Regions from separate parts of the Paenibacillus sp. FSL K6-1558 genome, predicted to be linked through region 1. Evidence: predicted binding sites of a transcription regulator. Region 1 holds the regulator's gene; the other holds the start of a gene.
The links. Region 1 encodes LexA, which represses DNA repair genes until DNA is damaged. Its sites were predicted from a motif close to CGAACATATGTTCG; they were not measured.

Region 1 (15,945 bases):
GCGGCTGCTTCCTCTAACTCTTCTGGCATGTTCTCAAAAAAGGATTTCATGATGAGCATGTTATATATGCTGATTGCACCTGGGACAACCAGTGCCCACATGGTGTTATTAAAACCAAGGGAATTGATCAGAACGTAGTTAGGAATCAGACCCCCGCTGAAAAACATCGTAAACACGGCAAACATGGTCAGAAATTTACGTCCCATCAATCTTTTTTTAGACAATGCATAAGCAAAAATCGTCGTCATAAACATTGAGATTAAAGTCCCCACCACTGTGTAAAGGATCGTATTTTTATAGTTCAACCAGAACATGTTATCCTTTGAAATGGTTTTATACGTATCCACATTGAACCCTCTCGGGAACAAGCTTACCTTACCTGAGTTAATGTACGCTTCACTACTGAAGGATTGTGCAACAACATTCAGGAATGGATATAGTGTAATAAAAACAATAAATAGCAAGAATGTTACATTAAATACCTTAAACACCTTGTATGATCGTGATTCCTGCATGGTGTTCCTCCTTTACCATAAACTTCGTTGTGTCAGTTTGCGTGAGATAGCGTTTACAGTGAATACCAGAGTTAGTCCAATGACCGATTCGAACAACCCAATGGCCGTTGCATAACTGAAGTTGCTCGATTCAAGACCCACACGATACAAATAAGTCGAAATTACATCGGAAGTCTCATAAATAAGCGGATTATACAAAAGCAAGATTTTTTCAAAGCCTACAGCCAGGAAGTTCCCCATGTTTAGAATCAGTAACGTAACAATCGTTGGCAAAATGCCTGGAATGGTTACATGTATCGTTTGCTTCCAGCGATTCGCTCCATCGATTCGTGCTGCTTCATACAAAGATTCATCAATCGTAGTTAGTGCTGCCAGATATAAAATAGCTCCCCAACCCATACCCTGCCAGATTTCAGAAGAGATATAGATGGTTCTGAACCACTCTGCACGTTGCATGAATGGAATGTTATCGCCAGTAAAAAATGCAACCAGACCGTTGATCGAACCATTCACTGCCGTTAATTGCAGAATCATGCCGGCTACGATAACAATCGATAGAAAGTGAGGCAGATACGACGCTGTTTGAACAAATTTTTTAAATCGTTTGCTCTTCACCTCGTTAAGCATCAGTGCGAAAATAATCGGCACGGGAAACGTAAATAACAACGCAAGCCCGCCGAGCATAAGTGTGTTACTGAAAACCCGCCAGAACGTTGGGTCCTCAATGAACATTTTGAAGTATCGTAATCCAACCCAGGTTTCTCCAAAAATACTGCCACCCGGTACAAATCGCCTAAAGGCGATTATGTTGCCTAACATCGGGCCATATTTGAAAATAATCAGATAAATGATGGGAAGAACTAGTAGCGAGTACAACTGCCAATCTTTACGAATCAATATGGTAGCTGTTCGCAACTTGCTTTCTTTACGTGAAGATATCATCGGTATCGTTGCCTTAGATGTTTCTGACTTCATGTGCCATTCACTCCGATCCATGCTTGATTAAAAAAAAGCTATAATCGTTGTTTGACAAGTCTTTCTCTCTCCTCGTGTTGCAGAGGATACCTGTCTATTCGATTCACCTCCACTACAAAATCAAAAATGTAAACGGTATCAATTCGGAATATATGTACACCCAAGAATATGCAATCGTGTGAAACCTGACTGAGCATGCATTGCTTGAATGTCGTTGAATTGAATCAGTCATTCTATAAAGCGCTTACAAAACGGTTGTTAAATCATTCGCCTTTTTCTTCTTTCATGCATCTGAAAATGTACTTGTAGTTTGATCAGTGAATGGTCTCGAATATTGTATAAATAAAAACTAGTCATACTAGTATGTTAGTTGTATTCTAAAGCAGCTTTTTTTTAATTTCAATAACTTTTCATTAAAAATTTAAATAATCGCCCCTAACAATGCATTAAAAACACTCTTATATGGAATGTATTAAAACAAAAAAACATTGGTTACGATACATGAACAAACGATCATTCATGTCATAACCAATGTTAAATGAATAGCTATTTGGGCGAAGATTTTATGTCATCTATGATTTTAAAAATTTGCGATAAGCCCCTCTAATTCAGACAAATGTTTAATCTCGTGGTTCGGTGAATAACTTTCATTATTTGTTTTGTTTTCGCGGTTAATCCATACTGCACGAATACCTGAAGACAACGCACCACGAATATCTGTTGTTAACTTATCGCCTACCATCATACTTTCTTCTGGTTGAACACCCAGTCTACTTAGCGCATGCTCAAAAATGGATGGATCTGGCTTACCTTTACCAAAGCTACCTGAGATAATAATCTCATCAAAGAAGGGAGATAACTCTGGAACACCATCAAGTTTCTCTTGCTGTAAAGCAGGACATCCATTAGTCAAAAGCAACAATCTGTACTTACCTTGCAAATGGCGCAACGTTTCCATCGTTTCTTCATATACATGAGGTCTCGATCTACGTTCTGCACCAAACTTAGAGGCCAGGCGCTCTGCAAGCTCATCATGATCGACACCCAGCTTTAGTAAACCACGGCGCCAAGACTCCTTGCGATAAATTGGAGCCAATTGTTCAAGCTGACGAAATTCCGGCTGTTCTCCTCCCGTAAAGTTCGCCCAAAGTCCTTCAAAAGGGTTAATTCCAATCATTTTGGTAAAAGGGAACGTTTCATAAGATTCATATAGTTCACGTGCTTCATTACGAACAGCCTCTTCGAGTGCCTCAGCATTAACACCTGTTTCTGCTGCAGCAATTAGACAAGTTTCATGAAAGGCTTCTCGTACACTCCGTTCGTCCCATAATAAAGTATCATCCAGGTCAAACATAATCGCTTTTAACGCCATTCCGATCAACTGCCCCTTTACACATTAATTACTTATCAATCGTTTCTACGGTAATCTGGTGTGCTTTTGCAAATTTCAGCAACCGCTCGGTAATCGCTTCTGTATCGTAACGATTTAACAACTTGGTGAAAACCCATCTTTTTCCACGACTGTTGTGTTCAATAACAACAGTGCCTGGCTCAAAACGGAATTTGATAATATCGTCAACCCCGATCGATCGTTCACGATTCCCCTTCGTTGTAATGATCCGATTACTGCTAATTTTAACGTAAGGACGGCGCAACATAAAAATGACAGCCAAAAATACATAGAGCAGCATTGTGACCCAATCCCAGGTTGTCATCGGTGCTTTCACTAAAAAAGTACTCATGAACAGATACAAAAACGCCAAACCAATTAAAAAGATAGGGAACAAAAGGCTTCTGCCTTTGTAAATATCCTCACCTGGATTACCTGTGATTGGTTGACCGCTTTTTTTACGTTGCTGATTCAATTGCTTCGAATTTTTCCGAACCGTTCTCTCGAACGAACGCCGTGACATGTGAATCCCCCTTATGTGTCTTGTATCGGCTTACATAATTATACTGCAAACCGATGTTCCCCCTTATAGTAAGCATCCCCAGCTAACATGAAGAAACCTAAATATCATAACGATATGTTTAGGTTTCGTAAATTAATGTTTGAGTTTGCCTTGGTGGCCTTGGCCCTTGTCGTCGTCAACAATCTCAATTGAATCGAGTTGCTGTCTGAAGTTGCTACGAATGTTACCTAGGTAAATTTCTCTCAATTTGGCACGTTCAGCAAGTTCTTCCTCTGATAGTCCAGTGGATTTCTGCTTGCGAGCCAATTCGTTAATACGTGCTACCAGACTATCTATATCCAAGCTTGTCCCCTCCAAAAATACAAAGTCATATTAACTTTGACATGAGAAAGGCGGCTTGTCAAGTTAGCACGCGCCAACCTATGCAGATGCGCACTCTATTTAACAAACTGAGGTAATATTAGTACTTGTCCTGTCTGGATTGTTGCTGATTCAAGTTGATTCACTTTTTTGATTGCTTCTATATATACACGTGTATCCATCGACGTTGGTTTATGTTCCAAAGAAATACTCCACAATGTTTCTCCCTGTGATACAGCAATCTTACCGCCAGGTAGTAGATCATTCTCATTACCAGCAAAAACAGTTAGCACTGTACTACATCCAATAAATATAATTAATAAAGCAATTGCCAGTTTAATCAAACCCTTAGAAAACTTAAGTCGTGTCACGAACGTTCTGAATTGCCCTATATTAGACTTTACAGCTTCTGAATTTACTGGTTTATAAATGCTCTGATACGTAGAATATCTCATTTGCCCCGCCTCCAAACGTTTGTTCCTATCTCTTGAAATCAATATAACACGAACATTTGTTTTGTTCAAGACTTTTTTAGAACAATTGTTCGCTCTTTTTTCGACATTAAAACATCTTTTTTCATATTAAAATTCTCGCGTAATGAACAATTAAACTCTCTTTTCCAAAAAAACTAATGAGTCTGAATCGAAAAAAGTAGAAATAATATGATTTCTTTAGAACTTATGTTTGTACGAACGGAGGTTCTATGTTATAATTTTCCCAAACGTTACTAAAATGGGGTTGATACGGTATGTCGAAGATATCCAGCAGGCAACAGGCTATCCTGGAGTTTATACGAAATGAAGTCCGTTTGAAGGGGTATCCTCCTTCCGTAAGAGAAATTGGCGAAGCCGTTGGACTGGCTTCCAGTTCCACAGTGCATGGACATTTGGATCGTTTGGAGAAGAAAGGGTTAATCAGACGTGACCCAACCAAACCAAGAGCGATTGAATTGTTAAGCCAGGAAGAGTCTGAGCATTCTCATCAGTTCGCCCACAGCGTTGCACGAATTCCGGTCGTGGGTAAAGTAACAGCTGGTGTGCCGATTACGGCAACAGAAAATATTGAAGACTACTTCCCACTTCCTACACATTATGTAGGAGAACAGAAAGTATTTATGCTTTCCGTTGTTGGGGACAGTATGATTGAAGCCGGTATTGTTAATGGAGACTATGTAATCGTTCGTCAGCAACAAACCGCTGATAATGGTGACATTGTCGTTGCCATGACTGAGGACGATGAAGCAACAGTGAAGACTTTTTATAAGGAAAAGGATCACATTCGCCTTCAACCGGAAAATGCTACATTAGAACCGTTGCGGTTGAAACACGTTAGTATTCTAGGCAAGGTCATTGGTCTTTTCCGCGATATTCATTAATGCATATTGGTTTATTAAATTGCTAATACGTTCTACCCGATAGAATACGAAAGAGGTTGCCCTGATCAACAGGACAACCTCTTTCTTTTACTCTAATAGTTGGGGCATATCGTTTACTAACCATCTACTCTAATAAGTGCATGCGCTGAACAAGAGATTATTTAGTGCGTTTAAGAATGCTTTTGTGATGTGAGAATACTTCAAAGCTTTGTTGTCCATGGTAAGAACCCATGCCACTCTCTCCCACACCGCCAAATGGCAAATAATGCGAGGTCATGTGAGATAGAGTCTCATTAATACAGCCTCCACCAAAAGAAACCTGATTCAATACCTGCTCCTGTAAAGCTTCATTTTCAGTAAATAAATACAAAGCGAGTGGTTTAGGCCGCCGAGCGATTTCATCGAGCATTGGATTCAAATCACGATACGTAAATATGGGCAGAATAGGTCCAAAGATCTCTTCCTTCATTACTGGTGAATCCCAATCGATATCGCCAAGAATAGTCGGTTCAATCATAAGCTGATCCCGATTCGAACGCCCTCCCATTAAAGTTTTGCCATTCGTAAGGAAAGCGGTCAAACGATCAAAGTTACGTGTGTTAACGATATGAGGAAAATCCTTATTTTGCATCACATCATCCCCAAATTTATCGCGAACCTCGGCTCTGATTTCCTCGATGAATTGATCATGTACCTGTTCATCTACTACTAAATAGTCCGGTGCAACACAGGTTTGACCTGCATTCAGAAATTTACCGCGCACAAGACGTTGTGCTGCCAGTTTCAGATCAGCATCCCGATGCACAATGGCTGGACTTTTACCGCCTAACTCTAACGTCACTGGAGTTAAGTGCTCTGCTGCAGCTTTCATGACAATACGACCGACCCCCGTACTGCCTGTAAAGAAAATATAATCGAATTTCTCATTAAGCAGTGCTGTACTCGTTTCAACCTCTCCTTCCATAACAGCAATGTACTCCTCAGGGTATATGTCCTGGATCAGATCGTTAATTAAACGAGACGTCGCTGGTGTAAGCTCAGAAGGTTTGATCACAGCACAGTTCCCTGCAGCAATTGCACCGATTAGCGGCCCAAACGCCAGTTGGAACGGATAATTCCAAGGCGCGATAATCAGAGCAACTCCATAAGGCTCAGGGTAAATCGTACTAGCCGCGTCTGGCATTGCAGGGCTCGTTGGAACGTTACGTGGTGTAGCCCACTCACGCAGATGTTCCAGCGTGTAATCCAATTCACCCAATACAATGCGAATCTCCGAGCCATATCCTTCAGCCTCTGATTTATTGAGATCAGCACGAAGCGCATCCAGAATACGTTGCTGGTACTTCTCGATCCCTTCTCTCAAGTTTTGCAAAGCCTGAATCCGATACTCCACTTGTTTAGTCTGTCCTGTATTAAAAAACGTACGTTGTGTAGTCACAAGTTGCTTCGCTTGTTGTTCCAAAAATATCATCTCCAATTAATTTATAAAAATTATATTGTTCAAAATCAAATTAATTATATCTTTTATATATGAAACTATCAACATAGTTTTGAAACAGGACAGATGTCAAAAGACAAAATAAGTGGAAAGTATGACGCATACTTCTTTATTTTTTCCGCTAACTCTTTTATGAATTTTTCAGATATTGAATTTATTATATTTCTAACTCTTCATGTTCTTATTTGAGTTTAGTTTTCATTTAGAGATTTCACAATAATATAACTATTTACTTTTACTTTGCACAAATATAAATCATACCTTCTAACTTATTTAATGCAGAGGCTTGACATATTGATTTTTGACTTTCTTATTTTATCTTCATATATGTTTAATTGTGATCTGAGGATAAATATAGTAAACCATGTGACAAATGTTATTATTTTACATTGAATAATATGGTAGTTTTAAAGAGTAAAGTTTTATTAATTCATTACAAATCTTAGGAGGTATTTGTATAAAAAAAAAATGTATTCACTTGGAGCTTTAACTGTTATTGCGGCAATCGTCGCTGTTCCAACATCATTTGCTGCCGCTTCACCCTCTTCTCAAGATTCATTAACTTCACAAAGTATTACGATTCAGGCAACCCAGAAATATGTAAGATACTCAGACGTTAACAATAAATATGGAAATGCAAGTTATGTTCCACAGACCTACACTTATGCTGATGGCGTTTGGTATGGAAGATTAACATTAACATCTACTACCTATTCAAACGGATTATATTATGGAAACTATGAGGGTTACGTAACTAAGATGGAATAATTTATTCTTTTAGAATGAATTCATGAGCATAATAAAAGGGAGCGAAGATTGTATGATAAAGAAATTACTTGCTAGCTTATTAGCTGTATCTGCATGTTTTTGATCGAATATCAAGGCTCTGATTTAAATTAATAATCTTTGAATGAATTAAATTTAACTAATTATTATAATTATATTTTAGGAGGAGTTAACATGAAAAAGATATTAACTGTTGCTGTGTCTATTATTATGTTATTTACTTTTTCCTCAAGCATCTTTGCAAGCAATTCAGTTAAGGTTCAACTATCACAGGATGAACTTAAAAAAATCACAGAATACGCGGAGAATTTAGGTATATCAGATGCGGTAAGGGATTCTCTTATAGAAAAAATTGAAGCTGGTGGTATTCCAGATTCAGATAATCCAGAGAAAAAAGATACTGGAGTTACAGAAGAATATATTAACTCTGAGAAGCTAAAGGTTAAGAGAATAGTTTTTCCTGATGGTTCTGTAATTCAATCTACTTTTGATGCTACTGCTGCTACTTTAGAAGTTGTTAAACCTACTGCTAAACCTGACATGATTACACCTATGATTGTTGATAATGGAACTGGTTGGGTTGTAAGCGGAAGTGGTTATAAAAAATACTACAATGCACTTGTTAAAGAAGAAACTGTTTTTGTGAAAGCTAAATTTTATGCGGACTATGTATTGGTAAACGGTGGTTATGATTATATATCAAAGGTTTTTGACGGTTTTGTAGATGTGGCAGCAGGATATGCAAGTAATCAGGTTCAGCCTTATATTGTTCAGCAATATCAAACATATGACTCCCCAGCCAAAGCAACCTTTTCTTTTACTTACGTGAAATACAACGGTAATTTCAGTACTGATTACAAATTACAGCTTTATGTTATCAACGATTCACCATGGTCTTCACTTCAATCTTACTAAGGAATACAAAAAAACCTCCCTCGAGCAAAGACAAAATGAGTATAGAAAATTAAATGTGAAACGGTATAGAAAAGTCCTGTGCCGTTTCTTTTTTTGTTTAAGCACAAAAAAAGCACAGCGGAGGAAATGGCCCCAAACAAATCTCCAAAAGTTCCTCTACTGCCCCAGCTGTCAAAACACAGATAAATCAGTACAGCGGATAGACACCAAATCAATAAGAAAGCTAAAAGAATAGAACGTAGTTTCCAAACCACAAAACCTTTCTTCTTGACTTTTCCATCTTTTAATCTTGATGATTCTAAGTTTTCTACAAACAATGTGTTTGCCGTAAAATCTTTAATTTTGCTTGTCATATGTACAATTCTCCTTAACAAGTAATAACTCCATGGAAATGTGCAAGAGCAACTTGGGCATGGTAGTGTGCAAATTACATCCGATGTGAATGCTCATATTTCTATAAAGCTAGAAAAGAGAAACATTGATAAGTATCAAGAGTACACTTCCCTTATTTTTGGATCAGAAAATCAAAAACCGGGGGACGTTTGGGGGACGCAACCTCAATAGACGTGCAAGTCTCTCAAAACGTCCCCCGGTTTATTCTTTCAAAACCCCGTAGTTACAAGGTTTCTTCAATTAGTACAACGTGATATATTGATCGCGTTCCCATTGGTGGACTTGTGTATGGTTTATGTTCCTAGCTTTCAAAGTGTATCATTCACCATTTGAAACCCGCTTAAAACAAGTATTATCAATGATCAACTTTTCAAAACTAATCATAATCATTCAGACTTTTGTGGGCATTTTGTGGGCGCTTTTGTGGGCGCCCTTTTTTTCTTATTATAATGAAGAAACTCGTTTCAAATATTCATTTTGTTTTCATTACTACTCTGACATTAAATGCGATAAATCTATTCTATATTGCCTGATTAAATCGAAAATAATTAAATTAATGTACTTATACAGATATTATAAAGTATTACGTTCGCAATTCCAATGCGCTACAATCTCATTACTTAACAGAGACAATTTCGGCAAAGAAACCCAGCGGAACTCATCCTCTAGCATCAACTTTATTTCACACCGTGCAGAGTTTAATCCCACACCACAACTACTACTGAGAGCGGCTCTTCAAAGAAAGGGTTAAATAATATCAAATCAATCGTACTACTTCTATTATAAGAGTCAACAAGTAATTCACTGATCCGTTGCATTTCCTGATCGTCCAAATCTGGCTTGCCACGTCTCTTCTGTTGCTCGCACTGAGCCAACCATGCTTCTCTGTGTACAGGCATAATCATTCTGGATGTCTCATACAATCCGTTATCCTTCAGTCTGCTACGTATGACAAGCCCCCTTTATATTGAGTCCAATAGTCAATGTTTCCAGAAGGTGGTGTATGGTCTACCTTAGGACGTTCTCCCTCACTTTCCCATCCTTCCAGTATCACTATGTTGGCCGTAGCAGACCTATCTTCCCAATGTATGTATTCCGCAGCTACGCTACTAAAGAGCTACAGGCTATATGAAAGGATGTGAACAGTGGGCTGAGGGCATTGAAGGAAGAAGATATGAAATACATAAAATAATCGGATAATTTCGGGCTGGCAATTAGGTAGTGAATCTCCTAGAGAATTATCTAAATGATTGTGTGCTAGAGTTACATTAATTGAAGGGAAAAATGCTTCGTATGAGTGAACAAATGAATAAACTAAGTAATTACGTCGGTGTATTTGTTTTAGGAATAGTTGTATTAATATTTTTTTTGGTGGCAATCGTAGCTGCAATCTACATGTTTATCAATATCTATAGGAAATTAAGAGGTGTGAAAGTAAGTAAGACCAGATCTTGTAGAACGTGTGGACGATCAATATCAAGCACAGCTTTAATTTGTCCTGATTGCGGAGAAAATTATGGTGAGCTGCATGGAGCAGGTGATTCCATAGTTATGTGTTTTTTTCTCGCTTTAGTTTTTTTTGCACTAGGAGTTGCAGCTTTGACCGAGTCAGTTGGATGGTTTGAACGAACATTTTTGAATTGATTGAGTATTCCAACTAACCCATAACATACCGCCTCAATCTTTTATAGCAAATAGCTATAATTAGGTTGAGGTGTTTTATTTGTTACTGGAGATCCCGCATTTGTGTTTGAGTAATATAACAAACTGATTATAGATTTAAAGGAGGTTACTGGGGCTACTTAAGCCGTATGAAGCGGCTAAAATGTGAGTTTACGAGGTGTCGAAAGAAGTTGGAAGTGTGAGGAATAACGATGTGAAATTATTAAGGAAAATAAATTTATTATTTGAGTGTCGTCCTAATGGGACAAGCTTTTTTATCCAAAATTATGGAAATGGTAATATAGTTCTGATAGACTAATCTGGATTAAATACATAGATGGAGGAATAACATGAGTGATAAGGCTGAACTTATTTTTGCGCTAATAATTGGATTCTGCGGGATATCGCCACTTTTATATTTCGCTCACGCATGCTTTTACGCTTTATTCATGAATATTAGGGAAAAAATTCGTGGTTTGAGTTCCAAACTTGTACCGTGTAATGTATGCGGACATGAAGTATCAAAAACAGCCATTATTTGTCCCAGTTGTGGAGAAAGCTTTGGAAGAGGCAGCACATCCTCAATCGCTGAATCAATGTTTGCTATGCTTGTACTGGGCGTGTTGAGTGGTGCTTTGGCTGTGTTTCTTATTATAGTTATGTTTGAACCTGCACAAGAATTATACCTTTTATTCACTAGTAAATAGAAATTGGGGAGCCTGAAAAGGCTCCTATTTTTGTACCCTAAACTCAAATGTGTCCCTAAAAAATCTCTTTCCCGCCAACTTGACGGATACCTCCGTATAAGCATCCACCGATCCGCCGAATCAATCAAGTGCTCCTGCTGCTCCAATGCATGCCAAAAGTATTCTCGCCTGGCGCAATACTACCATGTCACTTTTTAACTCTCGATATGTATTCATTATCCACATCCATACAATTTTATAGAAAAAAACAAATTGATCTGATAGACTATTCTGGATTGATTACATAGTGGAGGAATATATGGAAGAGAAAATATTCTTTGTTATTGCAATAATATTATTTTCAAGCTTTATTCTAGTTATATTAGGCTTATCTGCTGGTTTGTTTCTTTCTACATTCCGAAATATCAAAGCAACCATTAAAGGTAACTCATCAAGCATGGAACCATGCCGATCTTGCGGAAATCCGGTATCAAAAACTGCTATTATATGTCCTTATTGTGGAGATAATTTTGGAAATATAAATGTAGTCGCTAATTCTATAATAGGCAGTTTTTTAGCTGGAATTGTTGCTCTTGCATGTGGTCTATTACTTATATTGGGTTTAATAGAGTTCATAAGAGATTGGTAAAAAAGGAATCACTATATGGTTCCTTTTTTTGTACCCTAAATTCAAACGTATCACGAAAGTATCTCTTCCCCATAATCTTAATGGATACTGGACTATACTCCAACACCGGGTCGCCATAGTCAATGATGTGTTCGCGATCGCCCAAAACATGCCAGACTGATACGCGGACCTGGGCTAGGGCTGCTGAGAAAAAATCCATTTCTGTGGATAATATCTTATGTATATAATTCATCTCATCACCAATCTAACATTTCGATAAAAGTCGTGTTTTTCCTTCATTTCCATCTATTTTATAAATAGAACTTTCCAAAATAATAATTATAAATCCATCATTTTACAATATTATCGTTTACAAATATCGATTTATTATGGTATATTTATCCATGGTTGGCCAACCTAATTATGTGAGATCTCTTCTATATTTTTAATTTCAAATAACAACTTAACACAGAATCTTACTCTAGTGGCTCTAGTATATTTGGGAGGTTTGAATATGAAAAGATTAAGAAAATTCTCTATTTCTGTTATGGCAACGGCATGTTTGATGGCTTTCGGGTCAAGTTCTGCTTTTGCAGCAACGGGTTGGGCAGATACTCCTGAAACCGCGGAAGTAATGTATACAAGTATTAGTCCAACTTCTGGATTCAGCGCTACACAGTATTTAGACAGTATGAGTGATAATGATTATTATCTTGTAGACAATACAAATGGATCTTCTGTAATCACATTTGGCGTTATTGCTACCCCTCCACCTAATTTCGATATTGTTATGATTGTTTATAAAATGAATGCAAGCGGTGGAATAGAGTTCATTAAAACGGATAACTGGAATGGGCCTGGATACGCCGAGGCAATTGGTATGAGTGCTAAACCTGGGGAGAAGGTTTACTTTAGAATCATGGATAACGGCATTAACAACTACAACCAACCTTATAATATTCAATTTACAAAATACAACTAATCAATATTATAGTCTAAATTCAAGAAAAGGCTCTCCATCTTCATACAGGGAGTCTTTTTCATTTTGGTCTTTTAAAATGATTCATCGCTTCATACCATAAATTTTTCATAGCAAAATGTACCTAGTCCTGATAGACTATTCAGGTTGTTAATTATTACTATAAAGGAAAATGAAAAGCTATTTCAGTGTATTATAAAAGAACGAACAAAGGCTACCGCAATACAATCGCGGTAGCCTTTGTAACAAATTTTCAGTATTCGCTTACTTCAAACGTTAAGACACGATCAAATAGGAATGTACTCCTTGCGACTTTTGAATGGTCCCTTGTTATTATCTTGCTTATCAATAGCGTATGATGCCTTTACACTTCCAACTTGTTTTGATTCGTACCAATCGATAAAGTTGTTAACTTCTTGCATACTAAGATCGAATTCCTTTTCAAGACCTGTGGTCAAAGTTACCACAAAAATGGCTCGATTTCCATGGATGGCCGTAATTGAACTGTACATTATTCTGGCCCTGCAAGGCTCATTTACATGAGTTAAGGTACTTAATGAGGTTTTAAGTGATATGCATAATGATTAGATTTATATCTAATCGGCACTCGGACTATGTTCTTTTCCATTTTGGTAATCGGTACAAGTTCTTGTCCTTCAAATTTGTCGAGGGACAAAAACATGTTCCGATTACCGTATCCCCTCCCTTTTATTTCGGCACTTATTCCCATCGAACAAATTTCATTCTACACAGGAATCACTAATTTTAAAAACGCATATAAAATTGGCCAACCAGAGTTCACTGGCTGATCTTAATACGAAAGACATGTACATACAGCCAACAAACTTGGCATCCCCTTGTCGCTACTTGAATGCTCCTGAGCATCCCAAATTTGCGGCTGCCTCTCTATTGTCAATTAAACTGTCAGCATACATATTTTCAGTCTGGCCTGACTCGAACTTCATTGATGCGCCCAACGCAACTAAAAGTCCTTTTACAACTTTAGGACATTGCTCGGCCGAGCTCCCGTCTCTTTCTCTATATTTTTTTGCCAATTCTAGTGCCATTTCATTTGCGTACTCCTCTGGTGTTGGTGCTTCGTTTAGTTTTTCAGCACTTTTGCCTAACGCATCATCTAAAAGTTCATTAAAATTAAGATTTAATCGTGTTAATTCATCGTTTATATCCTTCACAGCTTTTTTTGCGTCCTCAGGAATATGTTGAAAATCACTTCCTAACTTCTCAAAAAAATCTGAGGCATCTTTAATTTTAATACCTTTCAACTTTTTTTTTGCTCCTTCAGCCATCTTTCCTAACGTTCCACCAATTTTCAATCCCATATTAAAATCCTCCATATCTAATGTTTAATTTATTTATAAGCTTCTGTGCAACCCCAAGTTGCAGCAACAGGACCGGAAATAATAAGATAATCCGCATAAGGATTTGGAGCACCTGAAGATGCAGTTTTCATCGTTAAACCAGTAGCAACCAAAAGTCCTCCTACTGTTCCTGTTACATAATTTTATAGAGGTATCGTCTTTAGTATCCTCTTTTACACGATTTGCAAAACTCAAAGCCATCTCTCTTGCAAACTCTTCTGGTGTAGGAATTTTTTCAAAAATTTCTTTCATTGAATCAAAACCATTCTCTAGTAATTCGTTAAAATTAATATTGAGACGTTTTAACTCCTCCTCAGTATCTTTTATTGCTTTTTTTACATCTTGAGGTAGATGATCAATATCATTACCTAATTTCTCGAAAAAATCGTTAACATCCTTGATTTTTAATTTTTTTAGTTCTTTCTTCGCTTTTTCAGCCAATTCTCCTAAAGTCCCACCGATAGTAATACTTGACATATGCGACCTCCTGCTTTCTTTGAGTTATTTGCTCTTCACTGGATAATTAGATGGATGGACTAGGTTCAGAATCACGATAATTCACAGAACCATCAACCGAAGATGAGAAAGAAGTGGACCCTTCTTCTCTACGTTTCAGTAACATAAAAATAGCATATTTTTGAATTTAACTAGATCTCTCCACTATCTCTGGGGACTCTCCGGTTTCCGTTTTTTTATAGGAAATCAAAACAAAATTTTGTTCGTCATCGTTACCAAATTGAAGCTGCAAAGGTAAACGTGCAATTTGTTGTCTAATATTCTCTTTAAATGTTAATGGATCGGAACTAACCAAAATTTCGTAGAATTTCCCCTCATTCACAAATCCAAACACCATTAAATTTCCTCCTTTTTTAAAATTTCGTTTTATATTTTGTACAATGTTTTAAATTAGTATGCCCTCATGTGAATTCTCGCTATAAGAAATGTCTGTAATAACATTAAAACCTCCATTCTATTCAGTTCGGCGTCGAGGGCATGGCAAACGAATGAATAGAGTGACGGATGCGGGAATCCTTCCTACTCGCCGTCTTGACGCGTCGAAGGCATCTGTGGAAGCAGGTCCGATACATTCACTGATCGCGCTGAATCGGCTGTAAAACAAAATCGCAACGAGCGGGCTGGCTCTTCGCAGTGCCCTATAGGGTTCGCATAGGAGAAGTAACAACGAATACCCTCTATCCGCTTATCCGGAATGAGGGGTATTTTTATGCACGGAACTTGCCGTAGACGGTTAAACAGCTTCAATCGAATGTCCGGGACGGTTTGTGCTAATTTTCCACTATGTGCCAGTCGAGCTAGGTGTTTGAGATACTCCAAGGACGTAGCGTTTTTTACACTTAACTCTACCTTTCTCTTTCCGTTTTAATAAATATTGTAAATTGTGGGTCAAATGTATGTTTTTTATCCAAAACGATATGAGTTTTGTCACTGAACCAAGAACTTATATCGTTAAAATTAAGGTTCCTTAAAACAAAAAAGCCTCTATAATTGCGAATTTGAATAGAACATGATATTTTCAGTTAAATGCACAATGATTAGACACATCTCTATTCTCAGAATGAACTACGTTCTATTCCATTCCGGCACCTGGTACAAGTTCTGGTCTCGAACCAAGGACAATAACTATAAGCTAAAGTATGGTCAAACCCTCTGAAATAGGGTAGAATTAATATAGCTACTTTGTCAGTGAGAAACCACTGTCTTAAACCAATCACAACTTTTAGAGCCAATAGTGGCTTCTGCATAAACGAGCCTTAGTTACTAAGGCTCGTTTTTTGATGATTTCTTTAAAATATCTTTTTCAGATTCTAACTGAAAACTTCCCTTAAATATCTTTCAACAACAATAATTCACTGACTGTTT
Region 2 (15,945 bases), 820 kb from region 1:
ATATATGACTCATAGCGAGATTCACTGTATCCGGACGAAAGGAAGAAGCCAAACGTTGCATTAACATCCCTACTCTGCGACTGTATGCTTGACGTAGTACATTTTCGTCACCATCTGTAGTTAACAGCTCATTTAATCTCGCTTCTGATGGATAGGGCAAAGCCGCAATATGTGCTGTCTCCCCGGTTCGACGAGTATGAATAGTCACAGCCTCTGACACCGGTGTACCTACTAACGTAATTCCTTGTCTGTTCACAAGCGGAGTTACCGAGGCTACACGTTCGGGTTGATCGTGGTTGCCTGCAATGACAACAAGTGGCCTGCCGTTTTCAGTCAAACGTGCTGCCGCCTCATAAAACAGCTGTTCCGCCGACGCAGGCGGATTTACCGAATCGTACACATCCCCAGCCATCAATATGGCATCAGCCTGCTGATCGTCGGCTATTTTGACGAGTTCATCGACGAAATCCTCCTGTTCACGAAGCCGGCTTCGTCCCTCCAGTGTTTTCCCCAGATGCCAGTCTCCCGTATGCAAGATACGCATCGTCCGCTCCACCTCTTTCCACTACATCTTCTATCATTCCATCTCTCGCCCGTCGCTCATTGAACAAGAGGTATTCAAAACGCAAAAACTCTCTAAACCTTTTATAATTTAACCGCATGACCGCCATCGAAAAAATAAAGCCACATGTGGTCGACTTGGCGACCCAATATATCTTCAATTGCCCGTTTATACAGCCGTAGCTGGAAACGATAGTTTTCAACCAGAGGTTCCACTCCTCCGCGATGTTCAAGCACTCGATCCGTCTTGTAATCTAGCAGAACAAGTTCACCATCAACCTCATAGAGACAGTCAATAATCCCCCTGACGAGCACCGTTTCATCCTGCAGCACAGCCTGTACTCTATCGTTTTCACTGTGTATCTCCTGCTCCTCGTTTGGCCGTAACCCACGAATCCATTCCTCAGGAGATTGATCTGCCGGGAGACCATACGTGAACGGGATTTCCCTTCGAATCCACGCCGCACGCAACATCTCCATTCCTGGTTGTGTATCAAAAAAAGCAATCAGTTCACTTCGTTCAATCGCCTCTGCTTGATAAGGAAGCAATATTTGAATCGCCAGCAGGCGCGAAATCGTCTCATCAACAATCACTTCATCCACAACAGATCCGTCTACAGGGAGATGCTGCATGAGCGTGTGGTACACCGTTCCCCGTTCTGTTCCTGTCAGTTGCCGCTCTCCCATGAATTTGGGACGACGCAAGTGTAATTTGAACGAAGCTTGTGTCGCTGGACTCGTCTTACTATCATTGCTTCCATTCCACTTACTATCACTGCCTCCAGTCCAAGCTTGCTCCTGCAGCTCTTCCATAACGGGGTATGAAGTATCCTCCTGCGTCGATAACAGACTCTTGATTTCGGTTACTGAAGTGCTCGCCGCCACTTGTGAAGCTGATTCATATGGATAGGTCCAGGAAAGCCGCTTATCTATCTCACGCACAAGTGCATTTTGAACATTAACTTCCAGAACCTCTTCACTGTTCGCTTTTAGTTCTGTCCGTTCATCCGTCTTCTGATCTGTCGTTACCGATTCAATCTCTGAAACCGGATTGGCTTGTATGCTCCCGGTGTTATCGATCACTTCTGTCGATGGGTTTAATCTGACGGGTTTCGCCGCATGCAGAGCAGCCAATCGTTCTCTCCGCAATCCAGTTAATTCATCTTCTTCACGCTCCACAAGGTCGGCGTGTTGCTGGAGAGATACCCGATCCGCAGCAACCACGGATATGCTCCAGCGTGATTCATCACTCGCAAGGCAAGCCGCATAAGAATCACGATCACCTGCAAGCTCACGCAACACCGCGGCGTCCCGGTGTCTGATCAGCGCTGGCCCGATCCAATCCAGATAATTTCGTCCCGCAGCAAGCAGATAATCGGGTAGCGCAAGCTCTGGACTGTCTTTAACCTGTGACCAGGTTTGTGCCTTTTTGGCAGCGTCCTTCACGGTGCCTACCAGCACCATCTTTTCTTTTGGACGGGTTAAAGCCACATACAGCACTCGCATTTCTTCCGCCAGCAGTTCAAACTGAGCACGGCGACGAATAGCCAGATTGGCTAATGTAGGATAGGCCACCCTGTTGTCACGATCCACAAACCTCGGCCCAAAGCCAAGTTCCTTGTGCATCAGAAACGGTGCATGCAGATCTTGTTGATTAAACATTTTGGAGATACCGCCAACAAACACAATCGGGAACTCCAACCCTTTGCTTCGATGGATCGTCATAATTCGGACCGCATTATCCTGTTCCCCTGAACCGCTGGCTACGGTGCCCAGGTCTCCGCCATTTTCCCGTAGTCTTGAGACATAAGTCAGGAACCGGAACAGCCCGCGGTTTGCAGTTGCTTCCTCATATTGACGCGCCCGATCATACAGAGCCTTCAGATTACTTTGACGCTGCTGCCCACCAGGAAGCCCGCCAACCCAATCCAAATATCCGGTTTCCCTATAAATGCGCCAGATCAGCTCACTTAAACTGCCTTGTCTTGCCTCAAGTCTCCACTGTTCCAACTGACGCATGAAATGAATGAGTTTCTGTTGCAACTGCGAGTGCGCGAGTTCTTTTTCTTCTATTCCACCCATAAAGCCTGCATCTTGTTCACCAATTTCAGTTTGCAGATATTCTTCTGAATCAATCTCCATCTCCGCAGTAACAGCGGATTGACGCTGAGCCTGTTCGATTTCGGACCAGCCTTCTGGCCACTGCATCTGAACCAAATCGTCAACATACGAATCCCTTCCCGACTCAGAACGTTGACCAGTCACATCGAGGGCATTTCTCCACTCCCCTGTAGCCGAAACAACGGCATCATAGAAGGACTGTCTTTTATCCCCCAGACGAATCTGAGCAAGCTCTTCTTCATCTAACCCAACCATGGGAGAACGAAGTACGGAGGCCAGAGGAATATCCTGTCTTGGATTGTCCACAAGCTGCAACAGAGATAACATCACTTCCACTTCCGTAGCTTGAAAATATCCCTTGCTCTGCTCTCCACCTGCAGGGATACCCTGCTGTCTGAATTCCTCAATCATCAGCGGTGCCCACATCAGCGTGGAACGCAACAAAATAACAATGTCTCCATAACGTGCCGGACGCATCGTTTGCAAAGCCTTGTCATACACACTCAGCGCAGGCTTGTCTGTCTCTCCGACCATCTCTCGAATACGCCCTGCGATGGCGCGCGCTTCCAATTGAGCCGTTTCGAGTTCGGCACTCTCCAGTTCTGCAACTGCGGTTGCATCCACACCGTCTTCCGTACCTTCCGAACCATCGATTCCGCTGCCTTGGCGATCAATTAACACAAGCTCAGGTGTGTAGGCCTCACTTCCAAGTGTATCTGTTGGAAAGGAAGCCCCGTAAGCCAGCTGAGCTCGTTCATCATAAGCGATCTCAGCGACCCCTTCATTCATCAACTGTCTGAATATGACGTTGACGGAATGCACCACTTCGGCACGACTACGGAAATTGCGGGCAAGGTCGATTCGTTTCCCTGTTCCCGTTGCTATACCCGTTCTTGTACCACTCTCTTCGTTATCACCTGTATCCACATGAACACTCGGAGTGTAGTTACGATATTTGTTCATGAACAGACCCGGTTCAGCCAAGCGGAAACGGTATATGCTCTGTTTAACATCACCAACCATAAATCGATTACCTGGATTTTCTCTGGAGATTAGCCTAACGATATCCTCCTGAACCGTGTTGGTATCCTGGTATTCGTCGAGCAACACTTCATCAAAACGTGCACGATATTCCATCGCCGCATCTGACGGCATTGAATGTTCAGGGGTCGAATCCTCATGGCGCAAAATGTGCAGACAATAGTGCTCCAGATCGTTAAAATCCACTTGTCCGCGTTCCTGCTTCGCCTGAAGATACCGTTCGCCAAAGGTGCTAACTAGACGGGAAAGCTCCCGCATCAGCGGCGCAGCCTGTTCCAGCTCCTGCCAAAAAGTGAATGCACTCCTGCCAAAAAGTGAACCTTTCAGGTCAGCGACAGCCTTTTTGGCCGTTTCCCGCAACTCCTTCACCTGTTCCTGTAGCCCAGGATCGGTCTGATCTTTTTTACAAGGCTTCAATTTGCCGAATGCAGCTGGCTGGAACACCTCAGGCAACCTATCCCAAGGCATGACCTCAACAGCGGATAAAAGCTCTTCAACCATCGCCAAATCCTCTTTGAGTGTCTCCGCATAAGGTGCAGGACCCTCCGGTTGCAACGAAATCTGAATCCCTTGACGCAACAAACCCGCCGCCCCGCTTAAAGCGAGAGCCGCATCCCGTAAAATGCTCTGCACCCATGCCGATTGCCCCAGTGCCTCTACACTTTCCACCTGAAAAGCTTCAGCCATCTCCATCAGCCAGTGATCTGACCAGGAATGGCTTCGCGAGAAATCGTATAAACGCTGTACTAGCCGGTGCATTGCATCATCATTTCGCTCTCCACTGAACCAGTCCACCAGTTCGCGAAACGTACTGCCCTCGTCTTCTTCGCCATACTTTTCTTCAAACAACTCCTCCAGCAATTCCTGACGAAGCATCTCAGCCTCATTTTCATTCAGAATTCGAAAAGCCGGATTTAGCGGAATCTGCTGATAATACCTGCGAATGACTTCCATACAGAAGGAGTGCAGCGTTGTAATGGATGCTCGTCCAAGCAACGACAACTGCCTGCGCAAATGCTCCTCCTCCGGTTGCTCCTCAAGCGCACGCTCCAGCGCTTCGCGAATACGCTGTTTCATCTCGGCCGCCGCCGCCTTCGTGAACGTGGCTACCAGCAAGCGGTCCACGCTGAATCCTTGGGAAGGGTCTGCGATTTTGCGAATAATACGCTCCACCAGAACAGCCGTTTTTCCCGATCCTGCAGCCGCGGCGACCAGAATATCTTCTCCATGTTCAGCAATGGCGCTCCACTGATCATCACTCCAGAAGCTGCCTTCCGGTTTAGGCATATGCATCATAACGTTTCCCCTTCCTTGCTGTGAGACAACATGTCCCAAACTTGCTGTTTGCCCGGTTTGGACAGCAGTTTATAGTCGTTCCCCTCAATATTTTCATCAAACTGACAGAGTGATTTGTATGAACAGAACGTACAGGCGATCTCCTGCTGTATCCGATAGGGTTCAATGGCTGTATCTCCATCTGTAATACGAGTTCCAATCTCACGAATATTGCCGCGAACAGCAGCAAGCAGCGTATCCCATTGTTCTGGCGTCGCGACAGCAGCACTGCTATAAAAGCTGCCATCTGCTTTTAATGCCACCGGAATAATGGCGGAATGTCCTTTATCAAGGGTATTATCCATTTGAGCAACAGCATCACGGTCAGCGAGCAGCAAACCCTTCATTTTAAAACGTTTCAGAAGTTCTTGTTCTGCCTGTTCCGATGTCATGCCGTTTGCGGATTGCAATAGTGGATTATGCACATGGAAATAGAGGGTGCCTCCTGGCATCGCCGTTTCTCCTAACCACTCTTCAGCAGCGCTAAGCAACACCTCCAGATAGGTGAGCATTTGCAACGATAGCCCGTAGTAGACTTCATGAAGCTTGAGATCGGTCTGACTTGATTTGTAGTCAATTACTCTTAACAACAGACCGTTCTCTCCTTCAGCGACATCCACGCGATCGATCCGGCCGACAATCTCCAGTACACACCCATTCTCCAGTTCAAAACGCAACGGCGGCAAAGGTTTCCCTGGACCAAAATCCAGCTCCAATCCAATCGGTTCAAAACTACCGCGTCTGGACTGTTCGCCCAAAATAACGGATGCCCGGCTGACGATATCTTTTAATTTGCGGAAGATATACCCATAACGCTTTGTGCTAAGCAAAATTTCTCCTTGGAGTTGCGGAGCGATCTGCTCCACCGTCTGCTCGGCTTCCTGGCGACATTGTTCGGGTGTCAGACTGCCCCAGCTCCGATTTTCCTCACGCAGGCGCATCGCCAGTTGACTCAGTGCAGCATGGAATAGTTGCCCGATATCCGGAGCTTGGAGGCGATATAATTGCCGATCCTTCAGCTTCAGTCCATGTGATGCAAAATGAGAGAATGGACAGGCTACAAACCGCTCCATCCGTGAAACACTCGTTCTCACCTCCGTACCGTACAGCCTGCGGCTGGTCGAAGTATCCAGTCGCCGCGCACGGTTACGATAAAAGACAGAACCCAGCAACCGCTCCAGCTGAGGACGACTCGCTTCCCGGTTCACATGCCAATTGTAGACGGCCCACCATATTTCAGGAATGTCTTCTCCTCTACGCCATCTGCGCAATTGTCCAATCAGCATGGAGAGGCTTTGTTCTGGATGAATCGCGTAAGAGAGGTGCACGGATTCCAGATCCGAGACGGGCGGCTGAGCAAGCAAAGGCTGCTCTTGCAATCCAAACATTTTGCGTACATGGCGCACAATCTCGGAAGGGAGTAATGACTTACCCTCATCATCTGCGACAGGATAGCTCAGCCATAACTGCTTGCTGGCAGCGGTCAGAGCGGTATAGATGAGAAAACGTTCATCCAGCATCAGTCTCGTTGCACCAGGTCCCAGACCCATACCTCTCTCTGTCAGCAACAATCTTTCCTGCTCCGTTAGTACTCCGTTGTCCTGAGGGATCGCTGGCAATTCCCCATCAACCGCCCCAAGAATAAATACATATTTCATATCACGCAGACGAGTACGATCCATCGAACCAAACAGCACCTGGTCAAGGGCCGGGGGAACAAGCCCCAGCTTGAGCTCAGTCAGTCCCGTCTCCATCATGCCCGCAAACAAAGTGATGTCCAGGCGTTCATTGCCCATCATATCGACCATCTGGTCAAGAAGATCCAACACGGCCCCCCACATTTGACGATGCTCTCTGGAACGCTCCGGGTCTCCCTGTGCCTTGGCTTCAGCAGACATCTGATCCAGCTTATGCGCAATATCTGCATCCTCTAACAGTCTGAATAATGCCTCACACTGAGCAGTAGCCGTTTTTGCTTTTTTCATTCGTTTCTCAAACGTGCCGAGTGCCGACGTAATCAAGGTTCTGCAGCTTTCCATCAGCGATAACACCGCATCTCGTCCTCGGCTTCGTTCTTCCTGTGCATTATCCTCCAGTGAGAGACTCGGCACATATTTCCACGGCTTTCCATCGTTCCACCGATATCCATGAATACCGCAAGCAAGCACATAGTTCTCCAGCTGATCCATATCCTCACGCGTGATGGAACCATCGAGCGGAAGCAGCAGATCCGTCTTGACACAGCGAAAAACATCCTCATAACGCCAGTTACGGCGGACGATATCTAATGCAGCACGAATAAATTCGGATAATGGATGATGTAACTCACTTCGTCTTCGATCCAGAAAGACCGGAACATCATAATCCCTGAATAACGGTTCCGCAATATCAGCATAGGTCTCCAATCCGCGAACCAATACCGCCATATCCCGATATCTTGCTCCTTCTTCTTGGGTTAGGCGACGCATCTCACGTAGTGCACCCTCCAGCTCTGCCCGGCGATTCTCCGCAGCCATCAAGCGTATACCTGAATCCTCACCCTGACTTCTCCAGCGAATACGCCGATCAAAACCGGCCTCCAGATGGGCAAGCCCTGGCCGCTCCTTGAATCTCGGCAAGACTTCATCATGGAGAACAGTTGTATCGGCAGACACACCCAAATGTTCAGCCATTCCTTTGAGACGCACATATGCACTTGCCGTTGGATAAAATAATTCAAGTTCCCCAGGGAGCACACCTTGTTCGTACGTGCGATCAAGCGTCAGGGAAATCGTTACAGACGAAGCTTGTAACATGAGCTGTCCTATTACACTCATCTCCTGCGGAGTGAATCCATGGAATCCGTCAATCCAGACCTCGGCCCCCTGCAACCATGTACTTTCTGGCAAACGACCTGTCAGTTCATTCAATGTATCTTCATCATCTATATATAAATCCGCCAATTCCTTCTCATAATCATGGTAGATCAGATTCAAATCATGGAGCTTATCCTTCAAAATAGGTGAGGCCGATGCGATGCTCCATGTTGCAAGCCCTTCTTCGAGTGCCAAAGCATGAACTTCATAACGTTTAAACTCACTATATAAATTAGTCAATTCCCCGATAAAGCCAAGCTGGCTTCCCGAAGCAGCAAACAGTCTCAGTTCTTCTTTCCTACGCTGAATGACTTTATATAAAAGCATCTTTTTGCCCTCGGCTCCGATCGGAACGCGAGCAGAACCGCCAGCCTCCTGCATGACGCGATAAGCCAGACGACGAAATCCAAGAACTTCGGCACGCATCGTACCTTTGATATCTCCCGAAGATACCAGCGCCTGCTCTGTCCGGAACGAGCTTTGTTCGGGAACGAGTAAAATCAACGGTTTTCCTTGGGGCTCATGCCTAAGCAGAGATGTGATTTCTCGGGTAATCAGTGTGCTCTTACCACTGCCTGCCCGGCCAATAACAAAGCGTACGGACATGTGTCATCCTCCAAACTGCACGTACAAGATTTTAATTTCCAGTATACCATACCTTCTCCGCTTCGGAACATACGTTTGCCATGATCCACCTAATAAGAACACAATATGGCTATTAAAAAAAGCCGCCGCCTGTTCAATACAGCCAGCAGCTCCCTATGGATTGACGTTTATTACCAAACTCGGTGACAGATACGCCTAGTAGTTGTTTTCAAGTTTACAATTTCGTTAAATGAATTCATGCTCTACAACCTTCTGTAAGGCCTCGAAAAAATCCCGGTTTCTCTGGCTATATCCCGGCTTGTTCAAAATCTCAAATGTACGTTCGATCCCCTTTTGCACTAATGCCCGATCATTGGTAAGCAACCCGTAGCTTAAAATCGTTACACAGCAGTTAAAAAGATCACCCGTAGGCCAGTGATGCGGTCGTTTGGTCAAATATTCATCAACAGCAACAGCTTGATCTATGCGCGGCAGCAAATACTTGCTTTCAGCTTCCTTGAACCTGTCTGCTGTTTGCTGAGCAGCTTCTTGTATATTTTCAGAGGAAACAAGAACAGAATGTTTTTGCTGTGTATACCTTTCAACACTATTGCCGAAGCCGACTGGAGCATTTGAGATCAACGTGATTTGATGCTTTTCAAGAAAAGTACGTAAACGTTCAGTGGCAGCTTCATAACGGCAGGCCATGATTGTAAATACAGCATATGGCGGTTTTGAATGAGTGAGATGACTATGTAAGCTCCAAACTACACCCGGCTTAACATTTTTTTTGAAAGTATAGTCCGTTGGGCTCGAATCAGCCTCTCTATATTCCACATACCCTTCCGGTGCAATGAATTTCCCCAATTCAGTATAAAATTGTTTTCGAATACCTTCTTTTAGATTTCGCATGTCAATGTACGCCTGCTACGTCTATAATTACGCGTTTCAAATAATATCCCCGTAACCATATCGAGCAGACCTCCTCCTTTTTCGAAATTAATTCCTTCGGTTGTTAACCTAGACATAAACGAGTCAGGACGAAGAGTGAACGCTGTTCCTTTTCAACCAATAATATAAGCTACTCGCCAAGACCAAGCTTTTTCTCATAATAAAATACCCTATAAGATGGACTTTTTAAAGTGTCTATCTCACAGGGTACATGTGTCATTCTATAATTTAGAGTATTCTTAATTTTTTTTGCTTCTCACTTCAAAAATAGCGAATTTCAGGTAATGCCCTTCATCTACGCCCAAAATTTGCGGGTGATCCTTGCCAGCTGCTTTCCAGTCGATTAAACGTAATACCTTACCTGCATCTTCAGCTGCATCCGCAATCGTTTCCAGGAAGAGGTCAGGACGCATGTGGTAGGAACAGCTTGCGGTTACCAAATATCCACCCTCGTTGACCAGTTTCATGCCCTGCAAGTTGATATCCTTGTAGCCGCGGCAAGCCCCTTTGACAGCTGATTTTGTTTTGGCAAAGGCAGGTGGATCAAGGATAACGACATCAAACGTTTTTCCAGCACTGGACAACGCTTTGGAAGTATCTACCTTTTGCTCAGATGCTCGTGCTCGCGCATTGCGCTCATCAAGTCCTTTGACTTGCTCACGCAGATATTGAAAGGCGTCGGCTACCACGAATTCGACCCGATCTGTGAATCCATTTAGCTCCACATTCGTTCGCGCACTCTCGATCGCATGCTCGGAAATATCGAGACAGGTTACTTTTTTCGCTCCATATTTGCACGCATTCAGCGTAAAGCTGCCGGTATGAGAGAAACATTCAAGCACGGTGGCACCGTCCCAATACGGAAAAGTAACCACTTTGCCACCCTTGTTCACAGGCAACAGCTGTTCTGTTCCTTCATGCTCGACCTGTTGCACGGTGATGCCGCTTTTGTACCCCCAGCCTTTCATCAATGGTTCAATGGCAGCCCGGTTTTCACGCTGGTCGAAGAAGTAACCCGTTTTCTGTCCTTCCACGATATCAACCTTGATAAGTAGCCCATTTTCAGTCACAGTCACATGACGCGGGCATTCCCCATAGAGTGGTCCTTTGATCTGCTCCAGGCCTTCGAGTTCACGGATCGATACATCACTGCGCTCATAGATACCTTCCGGCTGCATCACTTCAATGAGAGCCTGGACAATCGCTTCACGGCAACGGTCCATACCTAGTGTAAGGATCTGCACAACTAAAATGCTACCAAACCGGTCAACGATCAATCCAGGTAGGAAATCAGCTTCACCATAAACAAGACGGTAGGCTTCGCCATCCTGAATGAAGCGTTCCCGGTGACGCAGACAGTCATGGAAACGAGCCGCAAAAAAGGCGGTATCCATCTGTTCAAACTCCAAAGGCTGGTACGAGACTACACGAACGGTAATCTGGGAAGCCGGATTATAATAACCTGTCGCCAAATAGCGGCCTTGATGATTCAGTACATTGACGATATCGCCCGGTTCCGGGTTGCCGTCTACGGATGCAATTTCATTTTTAAAAATCCAGGGATGTGCATGTTCCAGCCGCTTTTTGCGGCTTCGTTCCAGTGTTACGGATGGCAAGATTGATCCACTTCTTTCGTAAGTTAGTTGAAAAGATAGGTTTGGACGGCAAAGACCGCTCCGGGGACGAATTGATTCTATGATCGCTGTTGTCCTCGGATTTTTCTGTTTCCCTTCTCCAAAGGGAAAATCCGATGTCAAAGGCGAGCGCTTCGCTTCTTCGAATTCAATTTCGTCCCCTCCGCTACGTTTGCCGAATCACCGTATCTTTTGAATTGGGAGCTGGCAGTTTTATGACACTCCGGGAACGAATTGATTCTACGATCGCTGTTGTTTCCAGATTTTTTGGATTCCCTTCTTCAAAGGGAAAATCCGGTGACAAGCCTATGCTTCCGATGTAGCTTTCTTTCAGAAAGCTCTCAGGCGAGCACTTCGCTTCTTCGGATTCAATTTCGCCCCCTCCGCTACGTTTGCCGAATCACCGTATCTTTTGAATGGGGGATGGCAGTTTCAATTCCTCTTGTGCTTGTCATGCTTGTCTCTGCTTCCTCATAGGATAAGTGATAAGGAATGGGACGGGAGGAATGATTCGGAATGTTCAGAGAAGTAATTCTGCCTCTGTTATATGGACTTATAATCTTTTTTGGCGGTATGAAGCTGATGGAGACAGCGCTACAGCGCATGGCGGGACCGATGCTGGCAGGCTGGTTAAACCGAGCCACTTCTGCCCCATGGAAGGGCATGGCATTCAGTGCAGGCGCGACCGCTCTACTACAGAGCAGCACTGCCGTAACGGTACTCACCATAGGACTAGCTAATGCGCGCTTAATTACCTACGGACGCACACTCGGCATTATCTTGGGAACCAACATTGGAACTTGCTTAACGACAGAGCTTGTCGGTCTTCAGATCGGACGTGCCGCACTGCCTTTGTTGCTTATATCTCTAACAGGCTGGGCTGTTTTTGTTATCCTTGGTGAACGCAACCAGATTGCTCCTGAACGTACTCGCCGTACTTTAGCGACGATCCAATTCAACTTTCTTGCAGCAGCAGGTTTTGCTCTCGTCATGACGGGCATTCAAGTCATGCAATCCATCGCCGTTCCACTTCGGAGCATGGGTGTATTCCAATGGTTTCTGGAGCGTTCGACCGATAGCCTATGGTGGGGTTTTCTTGCCGGTGCGTGCCTGACTGCGCTGATTCACAGCAGTGCCGCAGTTATTAGCATGGCGATTACACTAGCAGCGACAGGCGTACTGCCTGTAGAGATCGGCATCGCCATTGTGATCGGGTCTAACGTCGGGACCTGTATCACCGCTGTTATTGCAGCCGCGGGCGGAGCTTCCGCAGGCCAATTTGTAGCAGCCTCCCATGTTGTACTCAACATTGCGGGAGCACTGCTGTTTATGCCGCTGATTGGCCAGCTGCATGCAGCGTCAGCCTGGCTGTCAGCGGACCACGGGGCACAGATTGCGCATGCCCAGACCCTTTTTAACATCATCAGCTCATTGCTGGCTTTACCGTTCTGTTACTTGCCCATCTGGCACAAAAAAACACCTGTGCTTGCCCCGTCGGCAAAGAAACCTGTCGCTTAATAAGTCCTCACGATATCCGCATTATTGGCGACAGAATGTGTAGGTCAGTAGACCATCATTCAAACGTAATGTCGTGCTGTTTTATACGTTAATGCCCAGTTTGTTCAAGCCAATGCGCAAAATGTCATCGTTATTATCGTATCCATTCTGCCGCTGTTTGGACCATGCCTCTTCCGGAGCATACCAATCCACACCTTTAATCTCTTCGATCTGAGGCTGCAAGTCACCACTTTCTGCTGCCACGAGGTAATAGTGCACTTCTTTGTCCACTGGACCAAACTCGGCATGCTCGTACGTATAGGCAATAATATTAATAGGCTCCACAATGCAGCCCACCATACCCGTTTCTTCCAAAATTTCTCGGAGCGCCGTCTGTTCGATCGTTTCTCCATCTTCCATTTTGCCCTTGGCAAGTGTCGTTTTACCATAACGGTCTACGATGAGCTGGATTTGAATCTGGCCATCCTCAGCTGTTCTGTATACAACGCCGCCTGCTGAAATTTCTTTTTTGTTCATAATGTTTTCCCCCATCTGACTTCAATTTCTTTTCTTGGCAAAGAAGGACCTCATCTCCTCGGGTATTTTCCCCAAGGAAATGAAATCCTTGTACATAGCGCCTGAATTACATCGCGGCGGGTTTCACATTCTCTTCCAGTACACGAACCAGCGTACCTTGGCTTTCATTGGCACCGGCTTCAGTCAACTTCACGCGGCAAACCTTGCCTACCATATCCGGCGTTCCATCGAACACCAGTTGAATGTAGTTGTCACTGTATCCGTGCAACTTGCCACTGCCTTCGCGGCCTTTTGCTTCACCTTCAGGAATAACCTCGAGCACTTGCCCAACGAATTTCTCAGCATACTCCAGTTGCATCTGCTCAGACAGTTCAATCAGCTCATGCACACGTGCATTTTTGATTTCGTCATCCACTTGGTCCTCCATGCGCGCTGCCGGAGTACCTGTACGTTTGGAGTATGGGAATACGTGCATTTCCGAGAAACCGATTTTACGCATCAACTCGTAACCGTTACGATACATCTCATCTGTTTCGCCAGGGAAACCAACGATAACATCGGTCGTGATCGCAACATCCGGCATAGCCTCACGTATACGCAACATTTTGTTATAGAATTCTTCGGTTGTATATTTGCGGCGCATACGTTTCAGAACCGTGTCATCTCCTGCTTGTAGCGGAATGTGGAAATGACGGACCAATTTATCCGAACGTTTAATAACATCCAGCATCCGGTCATCAATCTGGCTTGCTTCAATCGAACTGATCCGGATACGTTCCAGACCTTCCACTTTGTCTAGATCCCACAGCAAGTCGGTCAGATCATAGTTATCCATGTCATCTCCATACCCACCTGTATGAATACCCGTCAGGACAATCTCTTTGTAACCCGCTTGTACGAGCTGATGTGCCTGCTGAACAATGCTGTTTGCCTCACGGCTACGGGACAATCCACGGGACCACGGAATGATGCAGAAGGTACAGAAGTTATTGCAACCATCCTGAATTTTGAGGAACGCACGCGTACGATCCGCGAAATCCGGTACATCCATTTCTTCAAATACACGTGTTTTCATAATGTTACGGACCGCATTGACGGGCTGACGGGATTCCTGAATTTCATTTACATATGGCAAAATTTTATCCCGATCCTGGGTTCCGATGACCAGGTCCACGCCAGGGATATCCAGAATCTCGGCAGGAGATGTCTGTGCATAACATCCGGTTACCGCTACAATCGCATCCGGATTGCGACGGATGGCACGGCGGATAATTTGACGACTCTTTTTATCACCTGTATTCGTTACGGTACACGTATTAATCAAATAGACATCGGCTGTCTGTTCGTCGAAGTCTACCTGTTCGTAGCCCTCGTTTTTGAACAATTGCCAAATCGCCTCTGTATCATAAAAGTTAACTTTGCAGCCCAAGGTGTAAAACGCCACGGATGGCATAATTACATTCCCCCCATTTCTCCAGATTCATATAAAACACAAGTTAGTGCAGCCATACCAGCCGTCTCGGCTCGCAAAATGCGCTTGCCCAGTCCAACAGATATCGCACCTGCCTCATCGGCCTGAGCCGTTTCCTTCTCGGAAAATCCACCCTCAGGTCCAACAACAATCAACACATTTGCCCCTGCATCAGGAGCAAGCTCTCCCACAAACGGCTTCAGAACATCTCTAAGATGTTTGCCGTCCTCTTTTTCATAACAATAACATACAAGATCGTAGTCCCCAAAAGAAGATAACAGCCCTTTCCAGGAAAGCGGCTGCTCAACGGTTGGAATGCGGTTACGATGGCTCTGTTCAGCAGCTTCCTTGGCGATTTTCCGCCAACGCTCCAGACGTTTGCCTTCTTTCTTAGCGTCGTATTGCACAATCGTACGTTCGGATAGAAAAGGCACAAAGGATACGGCGCCGATCTCCGTACATCTCTGAATGACCGTCTCCATCTTGTCCCCTTTGGGCAAGCTTTGTGCTACCGTTACATTCAACCTTGCTTCGCGATCCATAACCAGCGGTTCCAGGATAGTCGCTTTTACTTCCCCTGCCTCAATACTATCGATGGCGACCAATGCTTCTTTGGAGCTTCCGTCGCTGACAATCAGCTTGTCTCCGGGTTTGCCACGCATGACTTTGCCGATATGACGGGCATCATCGCCTGTTATCACCACTGCATGTTCACTGAACTGCTCTGCAGATACAAAATATCGCTGCATATGTTGTCCACCCATTCTTTCCTGTTATGACTGGAATTCTTCCTGCTGGAAGCAGGCAAGAATCCAATCGCCACAGATGATCATACAACTTTTATGTGCTTATGACCAGCACTACGGTTCGATTACTGACCATTTATGAGCTTATATTAAAGATATAATTCAATAACGAGACCAACTAAATCCCGGTACATGTCATTAGCAAACAAATATAGGGGTTGAATTGTGACTGCCTGTAATGGCGGAATAATTAAGATCAATAGAAAGACAATGATGGACCATTGTTCCACACCTTGCAGCTTGCGACTGATTGAAGGCGGCAACACATCTTCAAGAATACGATAACCGTCCAGTGGTGGTAACGGGATGAGATTAAACATAAACAGGAAAAAGTTCGTAACACTGAACATCGGCAAGAATGTCATCACAGCTGTGACTACCCGCTCATTTTCAATGTTCCCCAGCACGCCTGATCCAAACAATATTCCATAGATTACTGCCCCAATAATAGCCAGTAGCAGATTGCTGAGTGGACCTACTACAGAAACAATCGTTCCCATGAGTCGCGGTTTGTCAAAGTTCGCACGGTTTACAGGCACAGGACGTGCCCA

Region 2: a site for LexA is predicted at 8,584-8,597, ahead of addB (helicase-exonuclease AddAB subunit AddB). Genes of this name have one in related genera too.

The regions. Positions count from the first base shown of each region.
Region 1 covers NZ_JBBOCV010000001.1:988,092-1,004,036, forward strand. The annotation lists gene MHI38_RS04110 (carbohydrate ABC transporter permease) at 1-515, opposite strand, end outside; gene MHI38_RS04115 (ABC transporter permease) at 528-1,457, opposite strand; gene MHI38_RS04120 (HAD family hydrolase) at 2,071-2,862, opposite strand; gene MHI38_RS04125 (hypothetical protein) at 2,891-3,403, opposite strand; gene MHI38_RS04130 (DUF896 domain-containing protein) at 3,536-3,745, opposite strand; gene MHI38_RS04135 (LysM peptidoglycan-binding domain-containing protein) at 3,841-4,218, opposite strand; gene lexA (transcriptional repressor LexA) at 4,512-5,138, shown strand; gene MHI38_RS04145 (aldehyde dehydrogenase) at 5,296-6,600, opposite strand; gene MHI38_RS04150 (hypothetical protein) at 7,090-7,404, shown strand; gene MHI38_RS04155 (hypothetical protein) at 7,597-8,337, shown strand; gene MHI38_RS04160 (hypothetical protein) at 8,334-8,690, opposite strand; gene MHI38_RS04165 (YolD-like family protein) at 9,429-9,629, opposite strand; gene MHI38_RS04170 (hypothetical protein) at 10,024-10,374, shown strand; gene MHI38_RS04175 (hypothetical protein) at 10,743-11,099, shown strand; gene MHI38_RS04180 (zinc ribbon domain-containing protein) at 11,398-11,727, shown strand; gene MHI38_RS04185 (hypothetical protein) at 12,221-12,688, shown strand; partial or broken gene MHI38_RS04190 (hypothetical protein) at 12,939-13,170, opposite strand; gene MHI38_RS04195 (hypothetical protein) at 13,549-14,025, opposite strand; gene MHI38_RS04200 (hypothetical protein) at 14,059-14,541, opposite strand; gene MHI38_RS04205 (hypothetical protein) at 14,708-14,917, opposite strand.
Region 2 covers NZ_JBBOCV010000001.1:1,808,247-1,824,191, forward strand. The annotation lists gene MHI38_RS07805 (exonuclease SbcCD subunit D) at 1-544, opposite strand, end outside; gene addA (helicase-exonuclease AddAB subunit AddA) at 646-5,019, opposite strand; gene addB (helicase-exonuclease AddAB subunit AddB) at 5,016-8,519, opposite strand; gene MHI38_RS07820 (hypothetical protein) at 8,745-9,365, opposite strand; gene MHI38_RS07825 (class I SAM-dependent rRNA methyltransferase) at 9,689-11,065, opposite strand; gene MHI38_RS07830 (Na/Pi cotransporter family protein) at 11,600-12,601, shown strand; gene MHI38_RS07835 (NUDIX hydrolase) at 12,683-13,120, opposite strand; gene mtaB (tRNA (N(6)-L-threonylcarbamoyladenosine(37)-C(2))-methylthiotransferase MtaB) at 13,224-14,570, opposite strand; gene MHI38_RS07845 (RsmE family RNA methyltransferase) at 14,573-15,337, opposite strand; gene MHI38_RS07850 (site-2 protease family protein) at 15,484-15,945, opposite strand, start outside.